2 regions of the Priestia sp. ST2 genome follow, and region 2 is predicted to be linked to the other one. Evidence: riboswitches for the same ligand, from Rfam matches in the RefSeq annotation. Region 2 holds a riboswitch; the other holds the start of a gene.
The links. A riboswitch is a leader RNA that binds a small molecule or an ion and turns the genes downstream of it on or off. The one in region 2 is predicted to bind S-adenosylmethionine.
Positions count from the first base shown of each region.

Region 1: linked by a shared signal. The riboswitch ahead of AC0KUU_RS13220 (trans-sulfuration enzyme family protein) and the one ahead of AC0KUU_RS14300 (hypothetical protein) in region 2 are both predicted to bind S-adenosylmethionine.

Region 1 is NZ_JBVVNT010000003.1:136,896-152,723, forward strand. It holds gene AC0KUU_RS13165 (hypothetical protein) at 1-86, shown strand, start outside; gene AC0KUU_RS13170 (sensor domain-containing diguanylate cyclase) at 237-1,748, shown strand; gene AC0KUU_RS13175 (DUF6509 family protein) at 1,899-2,210, shown strand; gene AC0KUU_RS13180 (hypothetical protein) at 2,435-2,611, opposite strand; gene AC0KUU_RS13185 (cold-shock protein) at 2,716-2,919, opposite strand; gene AC0KUU_RS13190 (hypothetical protein) at 3,206-3,373, opposite strand; gene AC0KUU_RS13195 (YhcN/YlaJ family sporulation lipoprotein) at 3,482-4,027, shown strand; gene putP (sodium/proline symporter PutP) at 4,365-5,798, shown strand; gene AC0KUU_RS13205 (SIMPL domain-containing protein) at 5,899-6,558, shown strand; gene AC0KUU_RS13210 (hypothetical protein) at 6,621-6,887, shown strand; gene AC0KUU_RS13215 (trans-sulfuration enzyme family protein) at 7,070-8,251, opposite strand; gene AC0KUU_RS13220 (trans-sulfuration enzyme family protein) at 8,235-9,380, opposite strand; SAM riboswitch class I at 9,452-9,569, opposite strand; gene AC0KUU_RS13225 (hypothetical protein) at 9,736-10,398, opposite strand; gene AC0KUU_RS13230 (spore coat protein) at 10,468-11,565, opposite strand; gene AC0KUU_RS13235 (CotH kinase family protein) at 11,795-12,880, opposite strand; gene AC0KUU_RS13240 (CotG/ExsB N-terminal domain-containing protein) at 13,052-13,438, shown strand; gene AC0KUU_RS13245 (hypothetical protein) at 13,583-13,729, shown strand; gene AC0KUU_RS13250 (YppG family protein) at 13,761-14,174, opposite strand; gene AC0KUU_RS13255 (YppF family protein) at 14,404-14,598, shown strand; gene AC0KUU_RS13260 (hypothetical protein) at 14,725-14,895, shown strand; gene AC0KUU_RS13265 (YppE family protein) at 15,235-15,585, opposite strand; gene AC0KUU_RS13270 (hypothetical protein) at 15,631-15,828, opposite strand, start outside.
Region 2 is NZ_JBVVNT010000003.1:347,927-363,754, reverse strand. It holds gene lepB (signal peptidase I) at 1-450, opposite strand, end outside; gene AC0KUU_RS14335 (LapA family protein) at 641-976, opposite strand; gene AC0KUU_RS14330 (YmaF family protein) at 1,369-1,707, opposite strand; gene AC0KUU_RS14325 (DUF1259 domain-containing protein) at 1,961-2,368, shown strand; gene AC0KUU_RS14320 (M48 family metallopeptidase) at 2,581-3,333, opposite strand; gene AC0KUU_RS14315 (methyl-accepting chemotaxis protein) at 3,595-4,839, shown strand; gene AC0KUU_RS14310 (GNAT family N-acetyltransferase) at 5,368-5,874, shown strand; gene AC0KUU_RS14305 (amidohydrolase) at 5,922-7,076, shown strand; SAM riboswitch class I at 7,139-7,240, shown strand; gene AC0KUU_RS14300 (hypothetical protein) at 7,309-7,551, shown strand; gene AC0KUU_RS14295 (M20/M25/M40 family metallo-hydrolase) at 8,020-9,633, shown strand; gene AC0KUU_RS14290 (VOC family protein) at 9,652-10,449, opposite strand; gene AC0KUU_RS14285 (CotG/ExsB N-terminal domain-containing protein) at 10,597-10,980, opposite strand; gene AC0KUU_RS14280 (GNAT family N-acetyltransferase) at 11,094-11,540, shown strand; gene AC0KUU_RS14275 (MFS transporter) at 11,839-13,008, opposite strand; gene AC0KUU_RS14270 (hypothetical protein) at 13,183-13,377, shown strand; gene AC0KUU_RS14265 (NCS2 family permease) at 13,409-14,710, opposite strand; gene AC0KUU_RS14260 (sensor histidine kinase) at 14,930-15,828, opposite strand, start outside.

The sequences.
Region 1 (15,828 bases), 210 kb from region 2:
AAAAACGTATTCAGTGCGGAGCTTGCGGCTTAGTAGAAGATGAGACCATGTTTGTACGACATGCTGAATCCAATAAACTTCAATAAAAAAGGTGAGGCTCTTTGGCCTCACCTTTAATCATGTAAATCTTTATGCTTTTTCTTGATCAAAAAGCAGGCATTCTCATCTAAAAAATTCATGTCTTTTCTTATACAAACATGCTAAAATACCTAAAAAAAGATATGGAGATGATGGTCATGTCATTTCTTCTTTCGCTTTTACCTTTCTCCTTTCTGAAGAAATGTCATTTTCCTTCAGGAAGAGAAGTTAATGAAGATAAAATGTTCGATAAAACGAATGTAGAGATGCTTCAACAGAGAGTCAAGCTAGTTTCACTTGCTCTTGTAGTTTCCTATCCTATTTATATTTATATAGGGTTTTCTTTACTTCAACATGCGGGGACATCTCAGTTTAGACATACACTAATTGGTATTCATTTCACTAGTTTTGCTCTCTCCTCTCTTTATTTATTTTTCTATTATGTTAGTAAGAGAAAAGAACGGTTTGCTAACTACTTAAGCACCATTGTATATGGCTATATACTTTATTACGTATTTGCTGCAGCACTTTCTACTATTAACAGTCAGCTTTTCACAGGTCGCGTAGACGTGTATATGATGATTTTGATTTCCACAGCTGTTTTATGTCCTATGAAATTAAAACATCTGTGCATCATTTTTATTCCTAACCATCTTTTTTTACTATACGGCTTATCACGATATGTACCAGATTCTTTTTCTCTTATTTCAAAGCAGATCAATACAACTGCAGCAGTTGCTATCGCTTTACTTATTTCGTACATTCTTTATACATACCGTCACAAAGAATATATGAATCATTTACAGCTAAAAGAAAGCGAACGTAATTTTTTTACGCTGTTCAAAATTAATCCCTATCCTTTACTATTAACGAGATTATCCGACCACAAAGTGCTGCTCATTAACAATAAAGCTATTCATTTTTACAATCTTGCTGCTCAAGATCTTGATCAAATAGACGGATTTATAATCTATCCTACTGATGAAGATCGAGAGGAGATTTTAAAACGTCTTCAACAAAAGAAATATGTAAAAAACCACATCCTAGAAGCACGTGAACATGGAGATTCTAAGTGGGTTATGATCAATTATGAATTACTAGAGTATCAAAGCGAAAGCTGCATACTCGCAGGTATTACCGATATAACCGATTTAAAAGCGGTTGAGCATGAATTGAGCTTACACGCTTCAACTGATATGCTAACCGGAATTTTAAATCGAAGAAGCGGAATGGAAAAACTGCAGCTGGAACTGCTGAGAGCTAAAACCAATCATACATCTTTTCTATTATGTTTTATCGATATTAATTCTTTAAAACTAGTAAATGATCAATACGGTCATAGAGAAGGCGACTGGCTTATTAAAACAATAGCAGAATCAATTAGTGGTTATATTAGCAAAGATGATACGCTCTTTCGCTACGGAGGCGATGAGTTTTTATTAATTGCTCCTGAACAAACGGAAGAATACGTACAAGAGCTGTGGCAAAATATTAATGAACAGCTAGAAGATAAAAAGAAAGAATTTAATAAGCCATATGCCCTGTCTGCGAGTTACGGATTTATTATATGTGCGCCTTCAGACGACACCAACCTAGATACATTAATTCAAAAAGCAGATGCTGCCATGTATAAGCAAAAACATACGCGCGTTTCTTCCGCCTTTAAGTAAATCATCGAAGTTCTTGCGCCATCGATTCGCTAAATAGAATGATCAAGGAATAAATCCGTGCATGGATTACGCATGCACTTTCTTTCTTTGCAAAGAAAAACTATAATAGATGATGCAAGCATTTTACTGATATATGGAAAGGACGTACATATGTTTACAATTAAAGAATATACAGCTGAACAATTGCAGGATCCATTTGGTCTCCTTCTAGGTGAACGCTATGAATTTCATTTATACATTGAGGTAGAAGAAGATGATGAATTATATACGGGCAACGACCTAGCACTACGCTTAGTATATATTAAAGGCAAAGATAACACTTCTATTGCCCAAACTCATTTTTACGAAGTTTCAACAAATAAAGTATTAGACTTCGACCTTGAAGAAGAGGAAGAAGAAGCTGTAAAAGAGTTTTGCGGGAAGCACTTACCTTCAGAGGAAGGTACAAATAACGAGGAATAATTAAAAGAGACTGGGACAAACGTATTTTAGTTGAAGGAAAATCCGAACAATGAATCGAGATTCTTGGTAGAGAATCAAACTCGTTCGGATTTTTTCATTGGTAGAGTGAACATAGGTTTTATGTATGTAACTGCTTCTAGCTGTTGTGTAAAAAACGATCCCTACTAGCTCATTTATCTCATTTGTTCGTCTGTAGATTAAATTGATTGCGTTATGTCCAATCCTCATTTTTGATTTCGTTTTTCCATTAGCTTTTTAACTACTTCTTTTGGCTCCCAGCATGTAAACTGATAAGAAGGACGGGTTTCATAGCCCAGTCTTTTGCATCGATATTTCATTCCCTTATCCAATTTAATACTTTGAAAATGTTGACATGTGGCACAGCAATGAAATGAACTCATGCCTTCCCTTCTTCCCTACTTTAATCTATTTTCTTAATCATACAAATAAAACAAATTTGTATAAAAAAAGCTGCCTGTCGGCAGCCTTCATATGTAGCGTTGAATTATAATTTTACAACATTCTCCGCTTGAGGTCCACGTTGACCTTCAACGATTTCAAATTCAACTTTTTGGCCTTCTTCTAATGTTTTGAAGCCTTCAGATTGGATAGCTGAAAAATGAACGAATACGTCATTTTCGCCTGGTACTTCGATAAAACCGAAGCCCTTTTCACTGTTAAACCATTTTACTGTACCTGTAGTAGCCATGTAAAAAACCTCCAAAAAATGTAAAAATTTTAATATGTTACTCTATATTTACATTTATACCGTAAATAAAAAATTCACATATTATAAAAGAGACCTACGCGAAGTAGATCTCCTTTATAACAAGTGAATTTTCACTAAATCTAATTCGAGTGTATGGTCAAACGTAGTATTCATTACATTTATTAAATTTGGTTGCGTTTACATTATACTATATCTATATGTAAAATGCAAATATTGGGCCATTCTTAGTATATGGCTCAGCCGTTTTGCAAAATATTGATCTTCCTTACGTCAACATGTTATCAATATGGGCGTCGATAATTTCTTTTCGTTTATTTTGCAGGGTCTCAAATAATAACTTAGCTTCTTCTGAAGTTAGTGCAAACGTTGTTGTTTCTTCATGGTTTTCTTCTTTTGTATGAAGCACAAATATGCTTTGTTGAATTCCACTCATACATATTCCTCCTTTTTCGATAGTATAGGCTTTTTTATATTTTTCATGTATGCTTCACACGTTTTTAACAAATTATAAGAAAGGTTAAAACTTATAAGGAGTGATACTATGAAGAAATCGTTTTTGTTTGTTGTAGGCTGCATGACGACCCTTTCTTTATTCGGCTGCAGCACAGCAGATCAAGGTAAAGATGGCGTCATTGATGATGATACAGTCCGCAACGTCACATATGAAAATGGAAACAATAAAACGAAAATGAATGACGTGAACGATACGCAAGATGTACAGCGTAACGAAAAAGAACAATATAACCAGTCGGGCGGAATGAGAGTAGCCGATGTGGCGGCTGATCGTATCGTAGCATTAAAAAACGTTAAAGATGCTAACGTAATCGTAACCGATCATACAGCTTACGTAGCAGCTGTGTTAGACGATAACAAAGAAGGTAATCTCACAAAAGATATGGAGCATAAGATCGCACATGAAGTGAGAAAAGCTGACGGCAGTGTTCATCGAGTGTTTGTATCAACAAACCCTGACTTTGTAAACCGTATGAACGGATATGTAGACAAGCTTCAAACCGGCAAACCAGTCTCTGGACTGTTTGATGAGTTTTCAGAAGTTGTTCGCCGCGTATTCCCGAACTCACGCTAATATACATGAATGTCAAAAGAGCATTTTACGAAATGCTCTTTTTATTTTATTTTTTGCATAAAATATTGCATAAAAAATGCGCTTATAAATTTCTGAATATTTTTATTTTACTTTATTTTGAAAACGATTTCATTTCTATAATATAAAGGTTTAGGGGATTTTAGACTTAGGTAATTTACGGTTTTGTGGGTTGATAGTAAGGGGAAAGTTTGTTAGTTTTAGAAACCATAAGATGTTTGCATGGCGAGCACTGCTCGTTTCATGCATAAAAAATGCATAAAGGGGAGATTTGGTGGATATTGGTGTTTATATTTCACTGGGCATTTATTTTGTAGGAATGCTTGGAATAGGATGGTATGCCTACACAAAAACAACTCAGGACGTATCGGGTTACATGCTAGGCGGACGCGGACTAGGTCCGGCCGTTACTGCGCTTTCAGCTGGCGCTTCAGATATGAGTGGATGGATGTTAATGGGGCTTCCAGGATCCATGTATGTGACAGGTCTTTCAAGTTTATGGCTTGCAGTAGGTTTATCTATTGGTGCTTATTTAAATTATTTAATCCTCGCTCCGCGTCTTCGCACTTATACGGAAGTAGCGAATGACTCCATTACAATTCCAGACTTTTTTGAAAATCGCTTTGGCGACCATGCCAAGATTCTTCGAACCGTATCAGCGATTGTTATCTTTATTTTCTTCACTCTTTACACTTCAGCTGGTATGGTATCAGGCGGACGATTATTCGAATCGGCATTTGGTGTGAATTATCAAATTGGCTTATTTGTAACAGCATCTGTTGTTATTGCCTACACCCTTTTCGGTGGATTTTTAGCCGTTAGTTTAACAGATTTTGTTCAAGGTGTTATTATGTTTCTTGCCTTAGTTTTAGTACCTATTGTAGCTTTCACCAATGTTGGAGGCGTTAACACAACAATAGATATTGTACAGGACATTAATCCAGCATACCTTGACATTTTTAAAGGTACGACCGTTTTAGGTATTATATCTTTCTTAGCCTGGGGACTTGGCTATTTCGGACAGCCTCATATTATCGTTCGCTTTATGGCTATCTCTTCTGTTAAGGAGTTAAAACCCGCACGTCGTATTGGAATGAGCTGGATGATTATTTCTATTATTGGTGCTATGCTGACAGGACTGGTTGGGATTGCATATGTAGAAAAAACAGGTATGAAATTAGCAGATCCTGAAACTATTTTTATTAAATTTGCGGATATACTCTTCAATCCGTTAATTACTGGATTCTTATATGCAGCTTTACTAGCGGCAATTATGAGTACCATTTCTTCTCAGCTGCTTGTAACGGCAAGCTCTGTTACAGAAGACTTTTATAAAACATTTTTCCGACGCAAGGCCTCTGACAAAGAGCTTGTAACGGTTGGAAGAGCTGCAGTTTTAGGTGTTGCAATTATTGGCATTTTGCTTTCTTTAAAACCTAGTGATACGATTTTAGGACTGGTTGGATATGCTTGGGCTGGATTTGGTTCAGCTTTTGGTCCTGCTATTTTACTAAGTCTTTACTGGAAACGTATGACTCGATGGGGAGCACTTGCAGGGATGATTGTAGGTGCTGCTACAGTATTAATTTGGGTAAATACTCCATTGAAGGATGCCCTTTACGAAATGATTCCTGGATTTTTCTTAAGCTTGCTGGCTGTTATTGTAGTAAGTCTGTTAACAAAAAAGCCTTCAAAAGCTGTAGAAGATCAATTTAGAAACATGGAAAGCGTATTAGAACAGCATACAAAATAGTAAAAAAAGTACACAAGTCGTAACTTGTGTACTTTTTGCTTTTAATGCAAGCCATGTTGTCATATATATGTACTAAAGACAGATTAAGGAGGGTTTTTACATGCAACATTCTTATTTCCCTTACGAACCTACACAGCAACTGCGCGTAGATACACAAAATAGAGAAATTAAAGTAATTGGTGAAGGAAGTGTTTCAGCAGTTCCAAATGAAATTTCCATGACGATTGGAACCCGCACGGAAAACCGAGACGTTCAAGAAGCCTTAAAAGAAAATTCAGCTGTTTCAAATACTTTGCTGCAAGAAATAAAAAAACTTGGAATCAATGACCAGCAAATTGAAACAGCTTCGTTCACCATAAATCCTAAATATGATTACAGTGATGGAAAATCGACTCTTACTGGATACGAAGTACAGCACTTATTTAGAGTAAGAGTACAAGATGTAAAACAAGCTGGCGATGTCTATAACGCTACTTTTTCAAGCGGCGCCAACGTAGCGCAAGATCTTCAATTCCACGTTACAAATGATGATAAATATGAACAAGAAGCGATAAGTAAAGCTTTGCTTAACGCTAAAGAAAAGGCCTTTACCATTGCCAACACGCTGCAGCTCCCTATTAACCAAATCCCCATTTTAATCGAAGAAGGCCCCGTCTATCAGTCATCTGGCTCCTCGCCTAAGTTATTAGCAGCCTCTCCCCCTATTCAAGCTCAGTCCTTGACTGTATCTGCTTCTGTAAAAGTTACGTACACGTATTAATACTTATGGTAAACTATAGATTATTATAATGAAGAAACTAATCTAAAGGAGCTCTTTGCACAATGACTTCTGAACATTTACTAGCAGCTTATCAAACCCTATGGTTGAACCGTTCGTTCGCTTCTAAACAAGCCATGACAAGTGAAGATCAGCTTCACGAAGCCATTATGAAGGATTTAAAAGATGAAATGACTCATCCACGCGTCCGGCAAACACCGTATGTAAAATATCACCTTGGCATAAAAAGAATTCTAAACAGCAGTCTTTCCTCTGATGAAAAAGTTGCGCTTACGTCCCTATACACAAACCTTTTAGATAGCTGTATATAACGGATATCAATCCAGTGTAAAGACGAACAAATGGGATAAAGGAGCTGAACCGCTAGAAGCAACGAAATAGATGAAACCTACGTTCACCGTGACAACAAAAAACAAGAACTATTAATCAGTAATTTTGATTAATAGTTCTTGTTTAACTTTAACTACAATACTTTTGTCCCAGTCTCTTTTCTTTATTTAATTAACGCCTTTTCTTCTAAGCTTTGAAAAACAGCGTTAAAGTCTTGCTTCAAATCCTCAAATTCCTCTAACCCTACTGAAAGGCGAAGAAGTGAATCAGTAATTCCTTTTTCTTCACGCACTTCTTTTGGGATACTCGCATGAGACATTGTTGCAGGATGCGTTAGAATGGATTCAACTGCACCTAGACTAACGCCAATTGAAGCCAATTTGACTCCTTGTAAAATATGTCGCGCTACTTTTTCATCCTGTACTTGGAAAGAAATCATAGCTCCGTATCCATTTGCTTGTTCTGAAATCAGTTTGTGGTCCGGATGACTTTTTAAGCCCGGGTAGTATACACGGCTCACTAGAGATTGTTCTTCAAGCCACTTTGCAAACTGCAGCGCTGTTTTTAACTGCTGATCTAAACGAACTTTTAATGTCTTAATTCCTCGAAGCAGTAAAAAACAATCCTGCGGTCCTAAGATAGCACCAAAAGCATTTTGTACAAACTTTACTTCTTCTGCTAGCTTTTCATCGCTTACCACAACTAGACCGCCAATGACGTCACTGTGACCGCTGAGATATTTTGTAGCACTATGAATCACAATATTTACACCAAGGTCAATCGGCTGCTGTAGATAAGGTGTTAAAAACGTGTTATCCACAATTGTAAGGAGGTTGCGCTCCTTCGCCAAACTTGCTACTGCTTTAATATCCGTTACCTGTAAAAATGGATTTGAAGGGCTTTCGATATAAATAGCCTTCGTATCTTTTGTGATAGCTTCTTCTACTTTCTCAACCTTCGTTGTATCAACAAAAGTTGTTTTGATACCAAACTTTGAAAATAATCGTGTTAATACACGATATGTCCCGCCGTACGTATCATGTGAAACTAAAATTTCATCCCCTGATTCAAAAATAGATAACACCGATGAGATAGCAGCCATACCTGATGAAAAAGCAAAACCAGCGTATCCATTTTCTAGCTGAGCAATGGTGTTTTCTAAAGCCTCACGAGTTGGATTTCCTGAACGAGAATAGTCATAGCGGCCGTTGTTCGTCTCATCTTCTTGGTTAAATGTAGATACCTGATAAATAGGTACGTTAACCGCTCCAAAATGACCGTCAATTCCTGTATTTGCATGAATTAAGTTCGTACCAAATCTATGTTTATTATTGTTGGTATGCATCAAATGCCTCCTTCAAATCTTTAATTAAATCATCTGCGTGCTCAATTCCAACTGATAACCGCAGTAAACAGTTTGTTACTCCGACACGATTTCGAATTTCTTCCGGAATATCAGCATGTGTTTGACGAGCTGGGAATGTCATTAAACTTTCCACGCCTCCTAAGCTTTCTGCAAATGTAATAACTTTGACATTTTCTAAAAGTACTGACACGATGTCAGGGTGTGAGACAGCAAAAGAAATCATGCCTCCAAATCCAGTTGCTTGTTTCTTCATGATTTCATAGCCTGGATGTGTTTCAAGACCAGGGTAATACACTTTTTCCACGAGATCATGAGCAGTAAGCCAATTTGCAATTTTCAGTGCATTTTCATTATGCTTTTCCATACGAAGCGCTAGCGTTTTAACACCACGTAATAACAGCCAGCTATCCTGTGGACCTAAGATTGCCCCAGCTGCATTTTGATAAAAACGAATTTTCTCTCCTAAGCTACTACATCGAGCGACTACAAGACCAGCAACTACATCATTATGACCCCCAATGTATTTGCTTGCACTATGTATCACAATATCTGCTCCAAGCTCTAAAGGACGCTGATAATAAGGGGACATGAAGGTATTGTCAACGATGGTAAGCAAATCATGCTGTTTAGCTAACGCAATTGCTTCTGGCAAATCAGTCACGTGCATCATTGGATTCGTAGGTGTTTCAATAAATAAAGCTTTCGTATTGGGACGAAGCGCATCTTTTACTTGTTCGAGATGGGCTGTGTTGACGTACGAAACAGTAATTCCTTGCTCTGAAAAAATTTCATTTAGTACTCGGTACGTTCCTCCGTATAAATCCTCTGATACAATTAAATGATCTCCGTTTTTAAATAGTGCTAAAACTGCCATTACACCCGCCATTCCTGAAGCGAATGCTACTCCTACTTCTCCTTTTTCCAAAGCAGCAATTGCTTCTTCTAATGCTGTACGAGTAGGATTTGCCGTACGTGCATAGTCAAATCCTGTACTTTGCCCTAAAGCAGGATGAGCAAATGTTGATGCTTGGTAAATAGGGGTTGTAATAGAACCTGTTGAAGGGTCACGACCTACTCCTGAACGAACTAATAAAGTTTCAATTTTCATCTATTTCTCTCCTTAACTCAAAATAAAAAACACTCTTCACAGATGGAAGAGTGTTCGTTTATACACGATTTCTCTCATCTGTTAGAACAATACTGATGTTCCACAGGAATTAGCACCGTTCAAATGAATGTTTCATTTGATGGTTGCCGGGCATCGCAGGGCCAGTCCCTCCGCCACTCTGGATAAGAGTTCTATATAATTGTTGGTGGTTAACGTTTGTTGTTAATAACTTTAATAAAGATTTTCTATATTGTCAACATAATTTTCTAAAAAATTTAAATCGTCTCATTTGTTTATTCAATATACTTGTCCTGATAAACACATAAAAAAAGAGACGAAAGCGAGGTCTCTTTTTTTAAGGCAAGTGTACAGATTTTACGTGAGCTAACTTCCAATACATACTTTCTCCATTTGCCGTAATTAGTTCAACAATATTATTAGAAACTTCTTTAAGTACGCCAATCTTTTCTGATTGATCCCCTAAATCTAATACGACCAGCTGATTTTCATATTTTTTAAGCTGCTCTTCAAAGTTTCTGACAAAAGGTGCAGAGGCGGGCCTTACGGGGAGCTCTTTGTCACTTAAAGAATAAGGGGTTAACTCATTACTGTAAGGGGTAAGCCATTTCAAATGATGCAGAGAAACAAAGACATTTTTATACACTGGAGAATAAAACACAAGATAATCATTCAGCACGCTTGTGATATAGCCATGCAATGATTTCCCTCCCGTTACATAAATTTCAATAAATTTCCCTTTTGCCTGCTGTAAAATATTACGATAAGAAATCCGCTGACTTTCTTCTATCAAATTCTCTTCTATTTCACGTAAAACCGTATAGTCTTCTTCGGATACTTCCCGCAAACGATGCATGTGTAAAAGAGGAATATACAAATAATCATGTCCATTATACAAAACCATAATATCTAATCCAAGATCAATAAGTCTGCCAACAAATCTCGTTTTACCTGAAATATCCAACTCCACAATTTTATTGATATAATGATTCATACTCATACTCATTCTCCTCCTTTTTTCTATATGTTAGAAAAGGTGCTTTATAAGCACCTTTTATGTTCCATTTCATCATGCTTTCCAACGATAATTTTTCGTTTTAATAACTTTCTCGGCCGGTGCTGAAGAGCGTGAACCCGTACGGCGTCCTCGAGAGCGATCGTCTGTGCGTCCACCCGTACGGCGTCCTCCCGAGCGATCGTCTGTGCGTCCACCCGTGCGGCGTCCTCCCGAGCGATCGTCTGTGCGTCCACCCGTGCGGCGTCCTGTACGTTCTCCCGTACGGCTTCCTGTACGTTCTTCTGTAGACTTCGCAGCTTCAGCCTCTCCATTTTCTTCTGTTTCTTCATTATTTTGATTGTTATCGTTTTGCTTAAAAGCCCCTTTTGCTCCCACACAAATGGTTTTAACGTGTCTTGGCTGTAAGCGTAATACTTGATTATTCTGCACAAGTGTAAATGTACCATTTCGGCTTTGTACTAACACGCCCTCTACAGCTTCAGGTCCTCCATTATTGATTGATACCCATTTATGAGAAAGGTGGGCAAAAAGATCGTTAAAGCTTTTGGATTTCATATATTCTGGTTCTTGGCTCACTAAGAGTTCATTTGCAGATTGACTAGTTTGATCTCCGTTGTTGTTTTGATATTCACTCACACTCTTAACGTGTTCAGTATTAATATAGACGACACCGTCGTCCTCTGTGAGTAATACTATATAAGCAGATTCAAATGAACCTAAGACATCAAGAAGCTGACCTGCTTTTTTCTCAGGTCCACCTTGGTTAACCTGCACATATTTAGTTTTCATCAATGATAAAGTTGTAGCAAAAGTTTTTCCTCGATATAATTCTAATTCTGCGCTAATTCCAGTAAACGTTTGTGCCGAATTTGACATAGTATCTTCAGTGATACTTTTTACATGCGCTAAGTGATAATATACAAGTGTATATTCTTGTTGATTATTATTTTGGTTGTTTTGGTTGTTTTGGTTGTTTTGGTTGTTATTTTCACCATTATTGTTATTATTGTTGCTTTCCACTGCTAAGATTAAATAATCTGATTGCACGTCAACCAAATAACCTGTTTTAGATTCAGGTCCTCCACGATAAACGGTCACCACTCTTCCTTTTAGGGGTTTGAAGTGAGAAGAATAGCCTTTATCAGGCATTTGTATATTTCGGCTGCGTTTTTGGCTTGATTTTTGGCGTGGATTTTGATTTTGCCCTTGTTCTTGGCCATAGTAATAGTTACTCATTGTTTTTCCTCCTTATTAGTTATCCTTATTGGTCATTCATACTGTATATATACGTATCATGTACAGCTATTGATTTCCTGCATTTGCCTATTATTAACAAAATCCACTGTTGCCTATAAATTGCCTATAAATCTACCTCTTTTTAAAGAGTCAAAAGGTTATTTTCAATATATGCTGTTCGTTCTTTTATAAAAGACAGCATAAATTCCGGTTCTTTGTGAAATTGTTCCAAGTTATCTTTTACGTAAGGATCTTTTAATACATAAGGAGCAATATACTCATGCAGTTGATAAATGATTGGTTTCATGTATTCTATTGTAAATTGATTATTTAGAACATTGTTCATTTTTTGAATATACCGCTTTTTAATGCTGTTCACGGCCAGTAAGCGAGCTGTAAGCGTATTAAATCCTTGTGCGCGGACATAGTCTCCTTCCATTACTTTTCCATTTACATCTCTTCCCCAAGTTGCATCATAATCCCATGGAATCAGTTCAAAGCGCCCGCTTTCATGATTTAGATAGAGGGCATAGTTATGGACAAAACCGTCGTAATTCTGCATACAAATAATACCGACTAACCAAGATAAGTAGCGGTCGACGTTCAGGTACTTCTCAATATTCTGTTCGAATTCCGTATTTGTCCACGTATTAAGATTAAATATAAACTTTTCTAATTTTTCCTCATCCCCTTCTTTCACTGCTTTTTCTTCATATCCAGATAACAAAGTTGTTTTCGGCCTTTTATCCAAATCGCTCATCAAAGAAAAATTAGCATCTCCGTCCACTGCATAAAATATGGATCCATCCGCTAAATTTCTTTTTTTCAAAAATAGTTCATCTACCGATTCGAGTTGAAGATATATTCCTTCATTTTTCCCATTAATCTTAAGAGTGACAAACTGAGAATGAGGAGATAAAACGTCTAAAGAAGAGAAAAAATCGAGGGACAATTTGTTGCGCATAAGCGATGGATCTTTGTATTCAGCGTTTAGGTGTATTTCTTTGGCTCGCTGAAATATTTTTGGAGAATAAAATTCAATATAATATGACTTTTTTTTCATCTTCCGAATGTGGGAGCCTCTTAGCAGCAAATCAATATCGTAGCGTTTTTTGTTAAACTTCATCGTTGCCTGAACCGCTTCTTCTGACCAAATATCTCTTTGCATTTCCTTTAAATCTTTTACATTCACAAACAGAGCGTATTGAGGGATTTCTTTTTGCTTCATTATTCGACCACCTTTCTTCAATTATTAAAGTATATGAAGGGTAAATTCTCCATGATACCCCACCTCATCAACTATTTGCGCAAACTCCACTTTTGACTCATATCAAGGACAAGCATCAGTGCGTATTCTATTAATGCAAGACCTAGTCCAATTGACAAGGAGGTTTTTGTATTGCATATTACACCTGAAAAAATTAAAGAGGCTGCTGAAGCCCTGGAATGTACAGAACTGAAATCTTTTATGTTTCAAGAGCCAACTGCCGGTCCACTAACAAAGCCGCGTCGCTCTTCTCGTAGCACTGGCCGCTCTCGTCGTTCTACTCGTCGTTCTACTCGCCGTTCTACTCGCCGTTCTACTCGCCGTTCTACTCGCCGTTCTACTCGCCGTTCTACTCGCCGTTCTACTCGCCGCTCTCGTCGTTCACGTCGTTCTACTCGCCGCTCTCGTCGTTCTACTCGTCGTTCACGCCGTTCTACTCGCCGCTCTCGTCGTTCTACTCGTCGTTCACGTCGTTCTTCTCGTCGTTCACGTCGTGCTCGCCGTTCACGCCGCTCTTAATTTCTCTAAACACTCATCTTTATTGCAAAAAAAAGCCGAAGAACCATGAGTGTCTTCGGCGTTTTTTTCCACTTATAGTAGGGCACATTTGGAAATATACTAAGATGGGATGTTATTCATTTTACATAGAGAAGGAGAGGTTTTATGAAAAAAAGCAAGCATCAAATTTCAACTTCATCAACAACAGATGTCGAAGAAGTCAAACGTTTAAATGCTCAGTCTGGATTAACTTACAATGAAGTATTTACACTTCTTGGAGAAACCTATTTGAAAAATCAAAAGAAAAAATAATAAGCAGGGACTAGAAAACACCTTCTAGTCCTTATACTTTGAAAATCCCGGAAAACCCTTTAACTAGGGATGTTAATTGGTTCATGGCTCCCATCATCTGCCCCGCAGTATTCATCATCTTGTTCATATCGTAATTGCCATCACTCGATTTAAACTGAGACATTAATGACTGAAATTGAGAAGGCTGAGGCTTTTGTTGCTGAGCTTTAGGGTATGGATTAAAAGGCGCACCTGCATTATTGTACATGGGCTGCTGGTACATTCCGTTCATGTAGGGAATTTGCTGAGGACCAAAAGGCATTTGTTGCTGAGCGTACGGATGTTGCGGCATATAAGCTTCCGTCCATGGCTGCTGATGATACTGCGGAAATGGATGTACCTGACTTAAATCAAAACGTTCTGGTTGATGTTGCTCATAATACGGATAATGCTTACTTGTATACATGCAAAATCAATACCTCCTTTTTAATATTACATAATATATAGTATGTATGCAGAAATAAGAGGTGACGTTCGTCTACTTGTACTTTTGGAAAACACATTCAAAAATATGTAGGTTTCTGTCGAAAGTTTAAATTTTTCAAAAAAACGAGATTATTTAAATATATGGTACGATAAGAACAAGTGATACTACGATACGTAGTGGCACAAATGGGGATTAGGAGGGAATTTACATGTATGTGAACGAACTTCAAGAAGCTTTTATTGCGGTGAAACAGTATGAGCCGCAGTCAAGTAATGAATTACTCGATTTTGCTCAGCAGCAATATTTAAAAGGTTTTTTAACTCCTATGAATTACAAAGCCGCTGTACGTGAACTCGAACAAATTGGAGCTACTAAGCCCGATTTTAGTGCACAAGATGATTAATTTTTTTTACTACCACCGAGAAATCGGTGGTTTCTTTGTTTCCTATAAAGTGGACACATACTTCTTTTTTGACTTGTTTATACTATAAAAGCTTTAACGTAGTATTCAATAAAGGAGGTCTATCTCATGAGTCGTGGAAAACATTTTGATCATAAAAAGCAAGGCCAAAGTGCAGTAACTAAAACAAATAACGCCGTTGCTTCTAAACATACTGAAAAAGTTGATTATCATATCGATACAGTCGCTTCACAAGATCACCCAGCTGTTTCTATCCAATCTCAAAAAGATTTTGATTAACTTTTTTGATTGATATGATAAAAAGAGGCTGGGACATAACAAAATGAATCCAATCTTGAGACGAACAAATGGGATACATGAGCTGAACCGCTTATGACACCGCAGTTGATCTCCGTGCAAGGCTTCGCTTTCCGCGGGAGTAGGAGTCTTCGCCTTGCTCTCCAATCAACTGCTAGAAGGAACAAAACAAATGAAACCTATGCTTCTCATCAAAAAAAAAACGAACTACGAATCAAAAATTTTGATCGATAGTTCGTTTTTCATTTCGTGTAAAATACTTTTGTCACAATCTCATACATAGAAAATCCCCACCTTATAAGTCTCAACGGAAGGCCGGGATTAATTATTCAATATCGACTCGAGCACATACTTATTTGAGTGATACATCTTTTTAAATCGCTTTTCTCGCGTCTCGGGATAAAACGACTGTAGTACAACGTTTTGTAAATTTTCTTTTAACGTCTCTACTTGATTAACATGAATATATTTTGGTCGCTCTTTCTTCAGCCATTCCGTTACGAGACTAGCCCATTCATCAAGTTCTTTGAAGAAAATATCTCCATAAGGCTTTACTTCTTCAAAAAATTTCACTTCATAATTTTCTTCCTGTTGAATAGACGCTAATCGTTCTACAGCTACTTCATTATATTGAAACATGATCTCCGTACTTTTTTTCACATCTTCATTCATCGTTATTCGTCACCTCTACGATGACTATTGTAACATAAACAGTCTTTATACTGTATGAAGAACCATTTCTCTTCGGCTTCTATTCCATTCTGTTTCGGAAGGCATGCTTTCATACACAGCTACTTCAATTTCTTGCAGTGATTGGTCAATGCGATGAACTTGTTCCATATATGTTTCTTCACAATGTGTAAATGCTTCATTTATAGATGTAGACATCGTTTTATCCACTAAATCTACTTGCTC
Region 2 (15,828 bases):
AATGCGTCTGTTGTCACCTAGCACTAATACGTATCCATCGGGTATCGTGCCGTCTTGAGACAGTTCGTACGTGGAAAAATTTTCAGTAAATCGCTCGTAAGCGGGCACTTTGGATAAATATTTATGAAGATGCGGTTCTTTTTTGACTTTGTTATTTATATACAGAACATCATCTTTGTATTCGACCGTTTCTCCTGGTAAGCCGACGATGCGCTTTACTAGAAAATCACTGCTATAGGGAGCTTGCAAAACGACAATGTCAAAGCGCCCCAGCTTGCTGTGTTTGTTAATAATAATTCGATTGCCTTCGTGCAAAATAGGCTTCATAGAATCGCCTTTTACAGTGTAGGGCTGAAACCAATAGTGCTGAACGACAACAGAAAGCAAAACGGTGCCGAGGATGACGCTTATGTATGTAAGAATTTCACGCTTTATTTTTTTATTGACCATAATGGATGAACACCTTCTTAACGGTAAGACTGTCAATTTAAGTTTTTCATAGAGATATAACAGTGTTGATTGTACCATTCAGAACTAAAGTTTTCCATATCTATCTGTTTATGCGTGTATGCCAAAAATATGCATGAGGGAGCAAAAAATGAAAAGAGCCGTTATTCTAGGGAATAACGGCTCTTCTTTATTATAACTGAGCGCGCTCAGTTCGAGTAGCTGGTTGATTTGGTTCTTCTTCCACAACAGGCTCAACAGGCTTATGCTGCTTGATTTCTTCTTCCAGCTCAGCAATTCGCTTGTTTTTCTGTTTCACTTGTCCCCTTAGTTGAACAATTTTTACAAAGCTCAATGAAGCAGCAACAACTCCTCCAAACACGGCCGTTGTTAAGATAATTAAAATAAGAGGCCATTTTTGTGAACCAAATACATAGTTAAATTGTACAGGATCGTTGTTAATTACAGCTAAAACAGCAATGATAAGAGCAAATATAAGTCCTAAAATAAAAAAGCTCTGTCCTTTCATAAGCTGCACTTCCTTTCTTTACATGGTCATTACAACTTTTATAGCGTAACCACTCATCTTAAGTGTTTGTTATCTTGCTTATAGGTATACGTATCCACATTTAAACAAAATCAAACATTTTCTTGATTATATATATCTTTCTTTTAAAACACAATATATCGATTGGTGTAGAAACTTTGACATGTCCAAAGACCTGGTATGTCGAACTTTTGGAATAAAGAGCTCGCGTATCCTTTTTTGCTTAAGCAGAGGGAGAGACTGGCATTTAACTCATATATGCACAAAGAGACCTTTATCTATTAAAGGTCTCACTGTTAATAAAGGGGTATAAACACAAGATGAAAATCAGTCCAGAAGCTGAGACTTTGGCTTAATTGCATTAAACTATTTCATTATCTATCGCCTGGAGCAGGATGGTCTACACCTTTGACATGATGCCGATGCTGGTTGTCTTCGCTGGTATAAAAGTCATAATAGTGAACATGCATACCGTTGCCAATGGGAATAGCGGGACCAGAGTAGGCTTTGTAATGATGTGTATGTCCGTCTTCAAAAACAACATAGCCTTCTGTATAGTGAATGTGGCTTCCATCCTCGCTTTGAATTGGAGGAGACGTTACATCGAGGCACTGATGGACATGTCCTGACGCAACAGAAGTGTAGTCCACTGAGCCATGATTATGATGAGGAACAAACCCCGAAATAAAATCATCTTTGCCTATTTTTTTCATTTTACTTCCCCCTATAAATTCAATTTTAAAAAACTGTTTAAGTAAATTTTTTAAATGGACATCTAAATTTCTCTGTTTAGTTAAATTCAAAAATACATGCTATTGATATGAACAAAGAAAAATAAATATGACTTTTGATAATCAGGATTTATAAAATGGGTAGTTTTCCTGTGTGTTTGCCGTTTCTACTTGATAACTTTCACATATATTTATTAAGGTAGGACAAGTTATTACAAGAGAGGAAGTCAGCATAATGAGTTGGGAAAATAAAAAGAGTCTATGTCAGGAGTTTGCGAGAATTCTAGGTGGACAAGGCAGTTTAGATGAAAATGGCGTTTGTTTGGTACAAAAGTTTCGGACAATTCGTTTTAAAATTTTAGGGCGTCCAACACGCTCTCCGTTAGTTACTCCTCAATTTTTTACTTTTGAAGATTTAGATAGCAAGGGAAGAGCGCTAAATCTAGGTGAAACCGTGCTTTTGCAAGAAGAGGTAAATCCATTATTAACGGAGCTTAGAAAAAGGGACATTAAGGTTACGGCCGTTCACAACCATTGGCTATTTGAAGAGCCGAGAGCAATGTATATGCATTTTGAATCCGTAGAACCACCGTTAGATTTTGCACGAAAAGTAAGAGAAGCGTTTAAAGTATTAAAAGGATAGAAAGCAGTTTTTTATAGAATCAGTTTATTCTTACTTACTGCTTTTAAAATTAGATTAATAAAACTTTAAACATGTATATTATATATTGGTTTATAAACTGCGCTTGAATGAACCTATCAGGTTAACTAATTTTTGAGCAGTGAGATTATTCGGGTACTTCTATCCAAATAAAAAAAGCACGCGTTCGCCGCGTGCTTTTTTTATGTATAAACTTAAAATGCGTTTAGGGTGTTATCGCTTAACCACTGTTTGCGTTCAGCTGCATCTTCGAATAACTCATCTGCATTTGTAAATTGAGAAGCAATGACATATTCAATTGTTGCAAGAGGAGCTGTTAGCAAACGCCAGTTTAATACGATTGTATTATCTTGAGTCGTAGCGTATTCTTCACCTAACTCGTCCCACTTAACAGATTCAGGAGCATTGTCTGCAGTTTTTTTAACAGATTTCAAAGCTTCTTGGAATTTTTCACCTGCGCGGCCTTGGTACCATTCTGTTAACAGTTGTCCAATACCTTCATTTGTTTGCTGCTCGTTCCAGCTTTCAGGTACTGTAGCAATGAATTTTGCACGGAATGTCATTTCAGCCTTTGCTACGTCTCCACGAACGATGTTTAAGCGGTATTGACGTCCTAGGTAAGGGAATTTGTCTCCCTCTTCAAAAGAACCAGTTTTAGCTGCAGAAGCTGCTGCTTTAGGAGCCTCTTTTTTAGCTGTTTCTTTTTTTACTGCTTCTTTCTTTGGAGCAGCTGGCTTTTCCTCAGCTGGCTGTGAACCGTTTAGTTGTTTTAAAATCCATGTTGCTTTGCGTGCGATGATTGAACGCACATTGTTTTCATTAAGACCTCTTGGGATAATAACTTTTACCCCTTCTTTGTCACAAATTTGCACCGTGATATCGGTTCTATTTGGAACGACTTCAATTTTGTAGTCAATTGTTTGATTGCCTGTTTGATACGTATACATAAAATTTTTCGTACTCCTTTCTACAAATCTTCATTTTATAAGCAAAGGTAGAGTTTGGTCAAATGAAAGAATAATCAGACAGTTATCAACTGCTGTTGCAGCGCCTTGCAGAATGAAATGTATTCCAATATTTAGTGGAAAAGCGCCAATAATAATTGTTTCAATTCTTCTTTAGTTTTTACAAAAAAATATAAAAATATGCCGATACTACTAATATAGATTAGACATTCTATGTCTTTAGATTGTATAGGGGATGAAAAAATGAAAAAAGCTTTTCAAAGTTTACGCATGAAAATGCTATGTATGATTGCAGCCATGATGGCCATAACATCTACTGTAATTGAAGTAACAAATTATTATCTTATTGTGAAACAAGAGCAAGCAGCTTCGATTACGCTAGTGATTACATTTCTGTTTGTTTCTTTTACAACTACCGTGTTCTATTTTATCATACGTCGCTACATAATTGCGGTTGAAAATTTGTCAAAAACAATGAAAGGGATTTCAAACGGTGATTTATCTGTAGATCTTGCTCCTTTGAAAGGGAAAAATGAGATTAGTACACTCATATCTTCATTTAATGAAATGATGATTCACATGAGAATGCTGCGTCAGAAAATAAGTAAAACAAAGAGCACGGTCAGTCATTCCTCAGAGCAACTGTTTGCAAGCATGGAGGAAACAAAAACAGCTGTGACAGAAGTTACGATGTCGATTCAAGAAATTGCTGCGGGTTCTGATAAGCAGTTGCTAAATGTGGTTGAAACCGAGCAAGCTATGGTGGATATGGCCAAGCTCCTTCAGAAAATGACTGATCATTCTTCAAGGGTACAGCAATCAATGAACAGAGCCTCTGAACATGCTTCCACTGGAAATGTTTCGGTGAAAGAGGTGACGGACCAAATGAATAAAATCTATGAATCAGTTAAGATATCCACTAGTGAAGTAAAGGGACTCGAAGATCGTTCTACAGAGATTGGACGAATTATTGACACGATTACAAGAATTGCTGAACAAACAAATCTTCTTGCACTTAATGCTGCTATTGAAGCTGCAAGAGCTGGGGAACATGGAAAAGGCTTTGCTGTAGTAGCAGGAGAAGTACGTAAGCTAGCGGAAGAATCTAAAACGTCCGCTATACAAATCAGTCATCTGTTACAAGAAATTGAAGCGCAGGCAAAGCAGGCTTATCAAAACATGGAAGTCAATACAGAAGAAGTCACACTTGGTATTGCCACTGTCGAAGATGTAAATGAACAATTTTCCACAATCATGGAAGATGTTTTTGCTGCTCAAGAACAAATGAACAAAATGACAAAGGCAACAGGAGAGATTGATGGGTATTCGTTCAAGGTAATGGAGTCTGTCATGGGCCTTTCAGATGTTGCTAAACAAGCAGCTGCTTATGCTGAAGAAGTAGCTGCGGCTTCACAGGAGGAGTTAGCATCTATAGAAGAACTTGTGGTGTTGGCAGCTACTTTAAAAGCTACGGTAAGTGAATCCTGAAGTTGATTTTGGTATATACGTAATGAGGCTGTGAAAAAAGTATTTTCGTTGCAGGAAGATCCGAACGATGAATGGAGATTCTTGATAGAGAATCCAACTTCGTTCAGATCTTTTCATGGTTATGTTGGACGTAGGTTTCATGTATGTAGGTGCTTCTAGCTACTGGTTGGAGGGCAAGATGAAGACTTCTGGGGGAAAAGGGGAAGAGGTGAGCCACCCAGGAGCATAAGTGACGAGGAGGCTTAGCTGCCGCCTGCGGAAAGCGAAGGTTTGCACGAAAATCGACAGCGGTGTAACAAACAGTCCAGCTCATGTATCCCATTTCTTCGTCTTCAGCTTGGAGTGATTTAGTTATGTCTCAATCTCTTTTGTTTTATTTATACCCTTTATAGAAAACGATAAATAGAATTGACACGTTATAAAAGCAGTTGTATAGTGAGTACGCAAGGCGGCAGTCTGTCTTTTTTAATTCTTAGTAAACTTATAAGTTAAATAAAATATTTAAGCACTGCATAAGGAGACGAAGAGATGAAAAATGAATTCCGTTTGGCAACAAATGACGACGCAGATAACTTATTGAACTTAACTCTACAAGCATATAAGCCTATTCGAGAGCTAGGCATTCCTTTCTTAGCAGCTACTGCTGATCTTGCCCTGGTTAAGAAAAATATTTCTCAAAACCTTTGCTATGTATATGAAGAAGATAAAAGAATCGCTGCAACTGTGTCTATACGAATGCCTTGGGGAGAACATCCAGGTCCGTTTGCTGTTCCGCATCTTTGGTGGTTTGCAGTAGACCCGTCGTTTGCCAGGAAAGGCGTTGGATCTAAGCTGCTGCATCTAGTAGAGGAAGAGATAATAAAAAATATGTTTAAATCAACAGGTGTGTCTTTAGGAACAGCAAAAGAACATCCTTGGTTAGTTGAGATGTATGAACGAAAAGGATATGTTCAAGCTAAAGAAAAGCGCCTTGCAGAAGGTTATACGACCGTATTTCTTTATAAAAAATTCAATAAGGTACACTCTTTGTCGTAAAAGATAGAGAAGTGATCCAAATTAAGAAATGTGAAAGAGTGATAAATATGACAGATCAATTACTACTAAATGAGTTAATAGACATACGCCGTGAGCTGCACCGGTTTCCAGAGCTTTCAATGAAAGAATATGAAACAACTAAACGTATTAAAAAGTGGTTAAGGCACTATGATATTTCTATAGCGGATGCATTCCAATTAGACGTAGGGACAGTAGCAGAAATTGTAGGAGGAAAGCCGGGACCTACTATCGCTATTCGAGCTGATATTGATGCGCTGCCAATTGAAGAAAAAACCAATCTGCCATTTGCTTCTGAAGTGAACGGTGTTATGCACGCGTGCGGCCATGATTTTCATACGGCTTCTATAATCGGAGCAGCTATCCTTCTTAAAGAGCGTCAGCAGGAGCTTTGCGGTACGATTCGATTTATCTTTCAGCCAGCCGAAGAAACGGCTTCAGGGGCAAAAATGCTAGTTGAAAAAGGTGTGCTCGAAGGAGTGGAAGCGATATTTGGGATGCATAACAAACCGGATCTTCCTGTAGGAACCATTGGGATCAAACCGGGACCTTTAATGGCAAGCGTTGATCGTTTTGAAATTGACGTCAAAGGAGTAGGAGGTCACGCGGGTATTCCTGAAAAAACAATAGATCCGATTGCTGCTGCTGGTCAAATTGTTACTAGTTTACAAACCATTGTCAGCCGTAATCTCAGCCCCTTTCAAAATGTTGTTGTCAGCATAACTCAAATCCACGGAGGGAGCTCGTGGAACGTCATTCCTGACAAAGTAACGCTTGAAGGAACGGTGCGTACCTTTCAAGAAGAAGCGAGAGAAAAAATACCGGCTCTTATGAAACGAACTGCTGAAGGGATTGGCGCAGCTTTCGGGGCTTCAGTAGACGTTAAATGGTATCCATATCTTCCTGTAGTCAACAATGATGATAAGCTGGAAAAACTGGCTATTAAAGCGGCAGAGGATCTTAGTTATCAAGTCGTAGAAGCTGAACAATCGCCTGGAGGAGAAGATTTTGCCGTATATCAGCAGCATGTACCAGGATTTTTTGTATGGATGGGTACAGCTGGAGAATATGAATGGCACCATCCTTCTTTTTCATTAAATGAAGAGGCATTACTTGTAGCAGCTTCTTATTTTGCTAATCTAAGCTTTCATTTTTTGAATTCATTCCATTACCGAAAAAATTAAAATATTTTTATTTTTCTATTTACGCGGATGGAATTGTTTGATAAAATAAATTTTAAATTAAAAAGTTATCACGAGTGGACGAGAGATCTGGCTCTTTGACTCCACAGCAACCTACGAATGTAAGGTGCTCCTACCAGCAAAGCATGTGCTTTGGGTGATAAAACGGGTGAAAAACTCATTTTGCATCAAAGCAAAATGAGTTTTTTTTATTTTTCTAAAAGGAGAGGGTTTTATGAGTCATACAGCAGTTGCAGCACATACAGGAGAGAAAGCATTAAAGGAAGCAGTGAAATTATTAGGAAAGCATTATCAAGTAGCTTATCGTGAGTTAGAAACATTTTATGAAATTGTGGTCGAAAACCATGTTCGTACATATGCTGTAGGCATAGATATTAAAGATATACAAAAAGCAAATGAACTAGAAATTTATTCATCATGCTGTTCCAAGCTTGAGCGAGTAGGCTGTCTTTTATAGAAGAAGTCTGCTCGCGCCTCTATTTTTTAAGTGTTTTTAAATAGAAAGCATGGTTTTTGACAAGCAAAGAATCTGGTGGGTATAATCAATACTCGCTAGGTTTTAAAATTAATCATAAATTGTCGAAATTTTTACACAAATTAAAGGTTACATTCGAAATGAATTGTGGTATGTTATAAAACAAGAATATTTTATGAAAGGAGCATTGAAATGGAAATGTCTCTTGAACACGGAAACGATGCAGGAAGCGAACAGCTTATTGATCGTATCCTAGACTTTTTAGAAGATGACCAAAAGTAAAAAAGAGTGTGCGGTGCTATCCCTAGCCGCGCACTCTTTTTTTATCATGTGCGTAAAGACAGCGCCATACTATGATACATAGGGATAGGATGAAAGGGTCTCTGTCAAAGGGATTGACGAATGGTTTTGTTTGATAGAAAATTTAGAAAAAGGAAAGAGATGAAGGGTATGTCGAACAAAACATCTTTGTATCAAACAAAAGAACAGTTAAAAAAACTTGTAAGCGAATTGGTTTCTATACCTAGCGTGACAGGAACGATGGCAGAAGTGGAAATGGCTGAATCGATAGCATCGTATTTATTGAAGCTGCCTTACTTTCAAAAAAATGAGCAAGTCGAGCTTCATTCAACAGGAGACGGGCGATCGATTGTTACAGCTTTTGTTCAAGGGAAAAATACGAACAAAACAGTTGTACTAGTAAGTCATTACGATGTAGTGGATGTACAAGATTATGGACAGTGGAAAAAGGATGCTTTTCACGCTGATACATTAACACGTACTTTTTATAACCATATGGAACAAGTTCCGGCGCACGTACAAAAAGATATGATAAAAGGAGACTGGCTTTTTGGACGAGGAACGATGGACATGAAAGCAGGCATTGCCCTGCATATCAGTATGGTTGAACGAGCATGCAACGGAGAGTTTGACGGAAACATCCTGCTGCTGTCGGTACCGGATGAAGAAGTAAATTCGCTTGGGATGAGAAAAGCAGTGCCTGTTCTTTTGGAACTTGCCCGCAAACATCAGCTGGATTTTTCTCTCATGCTAAATGCAGAACCGGTGTTCAGCCGCTATCCTGGAGATCAAACGAACTATGTGTACTCAGGATCGATTGGAAAAATCATGCCAAGCTTTTTGTGTTATGGAAAAGAAACTCATGTAGGGGAACCGCTAGCTGGTTTAAATGCTAATTTACTAGCTTCTTATTTAACAAAAGAAATAGAATTAAACGTTGATTTTTGCGAAAAAGTAAGAGATGAAACGAGTCCACCTCCTACGGTGCTGATACAAAAAGATTTAAAAGAAGAGTATTCAGTTCAAGTTCCGCACTCTGCCGTTGTATTATTTAATTTATTTATGTTAAACCGCTCTCTTAAAGAAGTAACAGATCTGCTGTTGAAATCGGCTGAAAAAGCAGCTTTAAATGTAAAAAAACATTATAATAAAGCCGCTAGGCAGTACGCTGAGGGAATGGAGGGTTCATCTCTTGACGTGAACGTATGGACGTATGAAGAACTTTATACTCATGCAGTCAAACAGCACGGAGAAAAATATGTGCACGAAATGGAAGCAGCACTTTTGGCACAAGAGGAGGATGACAGAAATAAAACCATTAAATTAGTAAACTCTTTAGCTGGTTTATGTAAAGAAGCAGCTCCGATGATGGTCTTATTTTTTACGCCGCCTTTTTATCCGGCCGTTTGTTCACATGATGATCCGTTTGTACAAGAGATTTTGTCAAACGTACGGGCAACTGCCAAAGAGCAATTCCAATTGGAGCTAGTTGAACAAAGTTATTTTGGCGGAATTTCGGATTTAAGCTATGCCAGCCTGCAGCATCCGCTTCATACATTTAACACGTTAGTAGCCAATATGCCCCTATGGAATAAAGGGTATCATATCCCGCTAGAAGAGCTAGAGGAGCTGAAGATGCCGGTGCTGAACATTGGACCGCTGGGAAGAGATGCGCATCAATGGACCGAAAGATTAGACGTTCAGTATTCCTTTGAAATTTTGCCTCATTTCATTTATCAAGCTATAAAAGAAGCACACAAATAAACATCCGTCCGCTGATGTTTATTTGTTGAATTTAAAAGAAGCTCCTTGTACGTTAATTTGTTGCGGTGTTAGAGCGTGATCCAATTCAACCAAAAATGGACGTTCTCCAACTTTTTTTAATGTATCATGGACAACACCTTGTGTTCCGCTGCAAAAAATAAGGTTTCCTCCATTGACATATAGTTTTTGACAACGTGCATCAAGTAAAGAGTCTTTGTAGCTTTCGCCAGACTGAACGTCCAGCAGTTTCGTCCACTTGCTGATGGATTCTTCGAGGTTATGTACAGCACAGTAAATATTTTTTAGCTGCAGCTGACCAGCTTGGTGGGAAGAAAGATCCGCTAGCTTTGGCTTGCGTTTTTCTTCTGGTTCACCCCATTCAATAAAAAAAGGAAGAGGCAGGGAATCGTGGTCAGCTTCAATAAAACACATTTTCCATTGAAGTCTTTCTCCATCATTGGTTTGGCGAGAACCCGCTACAGGACCTTTTACAGTGACGTTCTTGCTTTCCAGCTCTTTTATCAGCAAATCCATATCATCTGTACGAAGTGCAAATCGGCCAAAATGACCAAGCGGTGTATGTTCGTTAACAAGCTGCTGAATAAGGTCATTATCTGTAACGTTTTGAGCTAACGCGATATCTCTAAGCCCAAGCCATTCAATATAGCTGAGGTTAAAATAAGCCAACGTGTTAAAAGTGCCCCATTTTTCATGGATGCCGCCTTTAATGACATTTATTCCGTATTCGTTTAGTTCTTTCTGAGCTTTAATAGGATCAGGTGAAAAATGAACAAGATGATCAAAAGATAAGTGCATGGATAGGCCTCCTTTTAAGAGAGATTCTTTCCCATTATTATACGTTGTTTTCCTTTTCAAGAAGAGTAAAACGAATGATTATGTAAAATAAAAATCTTAAAAAAAGCAAGCCGCGTATGTTTTAAACTCGACTTGCTTTAGATTTATTTAGCGACGACAGCCATGCCCTTTAAAGCAGCAGCCAAATGATTTATTAAACCATGGGTATGAGCAGCAAGGTGAACCGCAGCGACAGCGGCGACGGCTAGAACGACGAGTAGAACGGCGAGTAGAACGGCGAGTAGTGCGGCGAGTAGTGCGGCGAGTAGAACGGCGAGTAGAACGGCGAGTAGTGCGGCGAGTAGAACGGCGAGTAGTGCGGCGAGTAGAACGGCGAGTAGTGCGGCGAGTAGTGCGACGAGTAGTGCGGCGAGTAGAACGACGACGAGAGCGTCTGTGAAGAGCAGTTGGCTCTTGGTACATAAACGTTTCAAGCTCAGTAGAAGCAATCGCTTCTGTTGCTTCTCTAATTCTTTCAGCAGTGATATGCATATAAACACCTCCTGGCTAATTCGGTACATAATACAATATGTACAAGGAAGGCGTTTGGATATAGTGAAAACATGGAATTTGTCTAAATTTGTGAAAGAAATGGAGTGGTTTTCATGCTTCAAATCCTCGAACATCAAAGAGTGGATATTTCTCTTCAAATAGTAGCTGTGCAAGTAGAAGCTTATCAAGAAGAAGCAAGGCTCATTGGTTTTTCAGATATTCCTCAGCTTACAGAAAGCAAAGAAGATATTATGAAAAGCAAGGAAGTGTTTATCGGAGAAATGATTGAAGGTAAGCTAGCAGGAGTGCTGTCGTTTGAAAAAGAAAATGAGCGATTAACGATTTGCCGCCTCGTTGTGCGTCCTCGTTACTTTCGAAAAGGAATCGGAAGCCGTCTTTTAACACATGTACTTCAAAGATATTCTGAATGTGAATGTATGGTGTCTACAGCCGAAAAAAATACACCTGCGATTAAGCTGTACAAAGCGCATCAGTTTTCAATTATAAAACACACTGCAGCTGCTGATAACCTTGTGTTAGTAACGATGAAAAGAGATTGATCCATCGCTAAATTAATCTAAAGACCAACAAATGAGCTACATGAGCTAGTAGGAATCGACTGTTGATTTCCGTGCAAGACTTCGCTTTCCGCGGGCGGCCGCTGAGCCTTCTCGTCGCTTGCGCTCCTGCCGGGTCTCATCTCTTCCTCTATTCCTCAGCAGTCTCCGTCTTGCTCTCCAATCAACACAGCTAGAATACTCATAACAATAAAAAAATCCGAACGCGCTGGATTCTCCATCAAGAATCTCGATTCACCGTTCGGATCTTCTTTCGACTAAAATAATGTTGTCCCGGCCTCTACGATGAGAGTGTTTGCTCAGAATAATCTAGAACTGTATGACGCTGAATCAGCAGTAAAGCAGCTAAAGTGACAACAGCTCCGATAATAAAGGGCAGCGTCATATTGAGTTTAAAGGCAAATGCACCAAGCAGAGGACCAAAAATACGCCCTAAGCTATCCATTGAGGCGGTTAGCCCCGAAGCAGAGCCATATCCTACTTTGGTTCTCATTGTAATTAATGAGAGGACACAAGGACGAATAAGGGCATTTCCTGCTGTAAATATGCACAAAAATAAGGTAGCATTAACGGCACTAGAAGATAACAAAATAGACGTAAATCCTATTGCTGAAACCAATAAGCCAATGGCCATCAGCTTTTTTTCATTTCCTTTTTTAAATCGCTGCAGCACACCGCCTTGAATCAGCGCTTGAGTTAAACCGCTCGCCATAAACATCCATCCGATTGTCGTAGGAGTAGCATTAATTTTCGCTATTTGAAAAAATTGAAAAGTAGCTTCTAAACCAGCGAGCGTAAAAGTGGCTAAAAATGAAAGAACATATAAATACTTCATAGCTCCTTGAAAATCTGACGTGAAGTCATGCCATCTCGATGTCTGTACTTTATCAACAGATTCTTTTCGTAAAGATTCTTTTAACGTAAAGAATGAGAACGCTGTCATAATCAGTGACAAGATACCAGAGATAACGAAGGGAACAAACAAGCCGAAAGATGAAAGGACGCCGCCTAATGCCGGTCCAAAAATAAAGCCTAAGCCAATCGACATTCCTAACAGTCCCATTGCTTTCGTTCGGTTTTCTTCATCTGTACTATCAGAAGCATATGCAAAAGCACAAGGAATAACAGCTCCTGCGAACAAACCTCCGATGATGCGCGACGTATACATTAAAGTCAGAGAGTTTTCTGCCACCGAAAAAAGAAAAAAGCTTGCGCTAAAGCCGAGTAAGCCCCAAAGTAAGATGGGACGCCGGCCTTTTATATCGGAAAGCTTCCCCCAAAAAGGTGCGGTAATAAAAGATGCGATCGAATAGCTAGCCATTAGTATTCCTAAATTGACCGTGCTTGCACCCGTGGCACGAATAACTTCAGGTACGATGGGGATGATCACTCCAAAGCCGACAAATACCATAAAAATAACAAACATTAACGTTCCAAGCTGTTTGTTCATATGCAATTAAGCCCCTTTCTCTGTAGAACATGCCGTGAGTTTAGTATACCAAATACAAAGAAGTTTTTTACGTATATTTGGTAAAAAGCGTTTTATTTACAAATGGATAACTATGTTAATATTTACCTGTTTTGCTGAGGATGATACAATTAAAAGAAAAGGGACGTGAAGCGATTGCCAATATGGATTGTATTTGCTGGGATCATAGGCGGTCTTTTAGGGTTTGGGGCGCTAGTGGATTATATAGCTAAGAAGAGAAGTATCGAATTAGATCCAGAAGAAGGAATAAAGAATGCTTCTGATGCAGAACAAATCTATGTGGAAAATTATCTTTATCAAACAAAAGAAAATAACAATCACTTTCAATAAAAAAAGCTTGGAGACGAATCTCCAAGCCTTTTTAATGCGGTAAAAAGATGAGCTGATAGAGAAATAAAACAGCAAAGACATACACAAGCGGATGGACTTGTTTGCCTTTTCCTTTTACCAGCTTCATTAACGGATAAGAAATGAAGCCTAGCGCAATTCCTGTTGCAATACTTGATGTAAGAGGCATCGCTAGAACAACTAAAAAGGCAGGGAACGCTTCATCAAAGTCATTCCAATTAATTTTAGCTACAGCACCCATCATCAAGCTTCCGACAATAATTAATGCAGGTGAAGTAATAGCTGCTACGCCAGAAACCGAGCTTACAACCGGACTAAAGAACGCTGCAACAATAAATAAAATGGCTACCGTCACACCTGTTAGACCTGTACGTCCGCCTGCTGCTACACCAGATGAAGATTCAACGTAAGCCGTTGTTGGGCTTGTACCAAATAAAGCTCCAATCGTTGTACCAAATGAGTCAGCAAGCAATGCTTGACGTACGCGAGGCATCTTATTACCTTTCATAAGACCGGCCTGTTGAGCTACTCCTACCATTGTACCTGTTGTATCAAAAATTGTAACAAGTAAGAAAGAAAAAACAACTGTGTACAGATCATGATGAATAACATCTCCAAAAGCAGCAAAAGGGTTTGAAATCATTAAGCCGTCTGGAAGGTGAGGAGAAGCAAACAAACCTTTATCAAATGAAAGCTGTCCTCTAAAGAAAGCAATTAACCCCGTAATAATCATACCGAAGAATAAAGCGCCGTTTACATTTAGCGTATATAAAATGATTGTAATCGCAAGTCCAATCAGTGTTAAAACTACTTTTTCAGACTGCAAATCGCCAAGTCCAATTAAATTTGACTTATTTGCAACAATAATACCGGCTGAACGAAGCCCGATAAAAGCAATAAATAAACCGATACCAGCACTAATCGCGTGCTTTAAATTGCTTGGAATAGCTTCAATTAATTTTTCACGAAACGATGTTAACGATAGGATGATAAAAATAATACCCGCTACGAATACAGCTGAAAAAGCAGTAGCATAGTCGATACTTCCATTTGAACCAACAACTAAAGCAGCAAAGTATGCATTCATTCCCATACCGGGAGCAATAGCGATTGGATAGTTAGCTGCAAGAGCCATCCATAGCGTAGCTACGACCGCTGAAATAATAGTAGCTGTAAAAACTTGATCAAAAGGAACGCCGGCGCTGGACAAAATAACTGGGTTCACAATGACGATATAAATCATGGTTAAAAACGTTGTAATACCAGCTAAAATCTCCGTTTTAGCATCCGTGTTATATTCTTTTAACTTAAACATAAGTAACCTCCAAAAATAACGAACATTAAAAGCAACATGATATATAATATTCGTTTTTTACTTGAAATGCAATAGATTTGCATATAAAAAATCAAAAACTAAAAAAGTGACGATAAAAGAGCTAAAACAAGTGTGAAATATTTCTTTTTTTCGGTGCTTTTTATAGTGTGTGCGTATAGAAGAGGCTCATACGAAAAAAAGCCGCTTGGGCTGCGGCGGCTATGTTACTTGTTTTGAGGAAACGACTATTGGAAATTTTATTTTAATGGAAAGAGTTAAATCGTGATACGTATATTCCAAGCGTCCGTGGTAGTTGGAAACAAGTTCAGAAATGATCCACGTGCCAAGGCCTTCGTGGCGTTCTTTCTTTTCTGTAACATGAAAAGAAGTAAACAAGTGATCTTGACGCTCTCGTGATAAAGGAGCGGTAGAATTGCTGACTTCTAAAATGTAAATGCCGCTTCGGATCATACTCGAAACGGTTATCTCTTTTTTCTCAGAAGAATGAGCGGCTTCTAAAGCATTATGCAGTAAATTCATGATGAGATTCATTTGGTCAAGGTGCTTTAAAGGCAGCTGTGATAACGGTGAATCTAATTGAACATTCATATGTATTCCCCACGTATGTGCTTGATTCTTGCTTTGATGTACAACAGAAGCAACGTGCGAATGTTCACCTTGAATATATGAATGGGTATCATTCAAAGCTTCAACGTAATCTTGAATATACTCTTGTGCCTGCTGTCTTTGATTTGTTTCTAGAAGATAGGATACGGCACTGACATGTTTAATAAAATCATGTCTTTCAGCCCTTAACGCTTGAAAAAGCTCATTGTTTTTTTGAATTTCACGTGAAGCACTGCTTTCCCGGTTGGCTACGAATATGTATTGTTGATAAGAGAAAAACATGTCGGTCATGTAACCAATCATTGCGATAACGGTTAGGGCAATGCTAAAAGGTGAAGATAGGCTAAATAAAAGCAGGAAAAAAGACGTCAGTACGATTGCTTTTTTTATAGTTAGTGAAGGAGCCGTTTGATATTTCTTTCTCCATATAAAAAATGAACCAATTATAAAAGAACTAAGTAGGAGATGTAAACTAACAGGCAGGTCTTTAA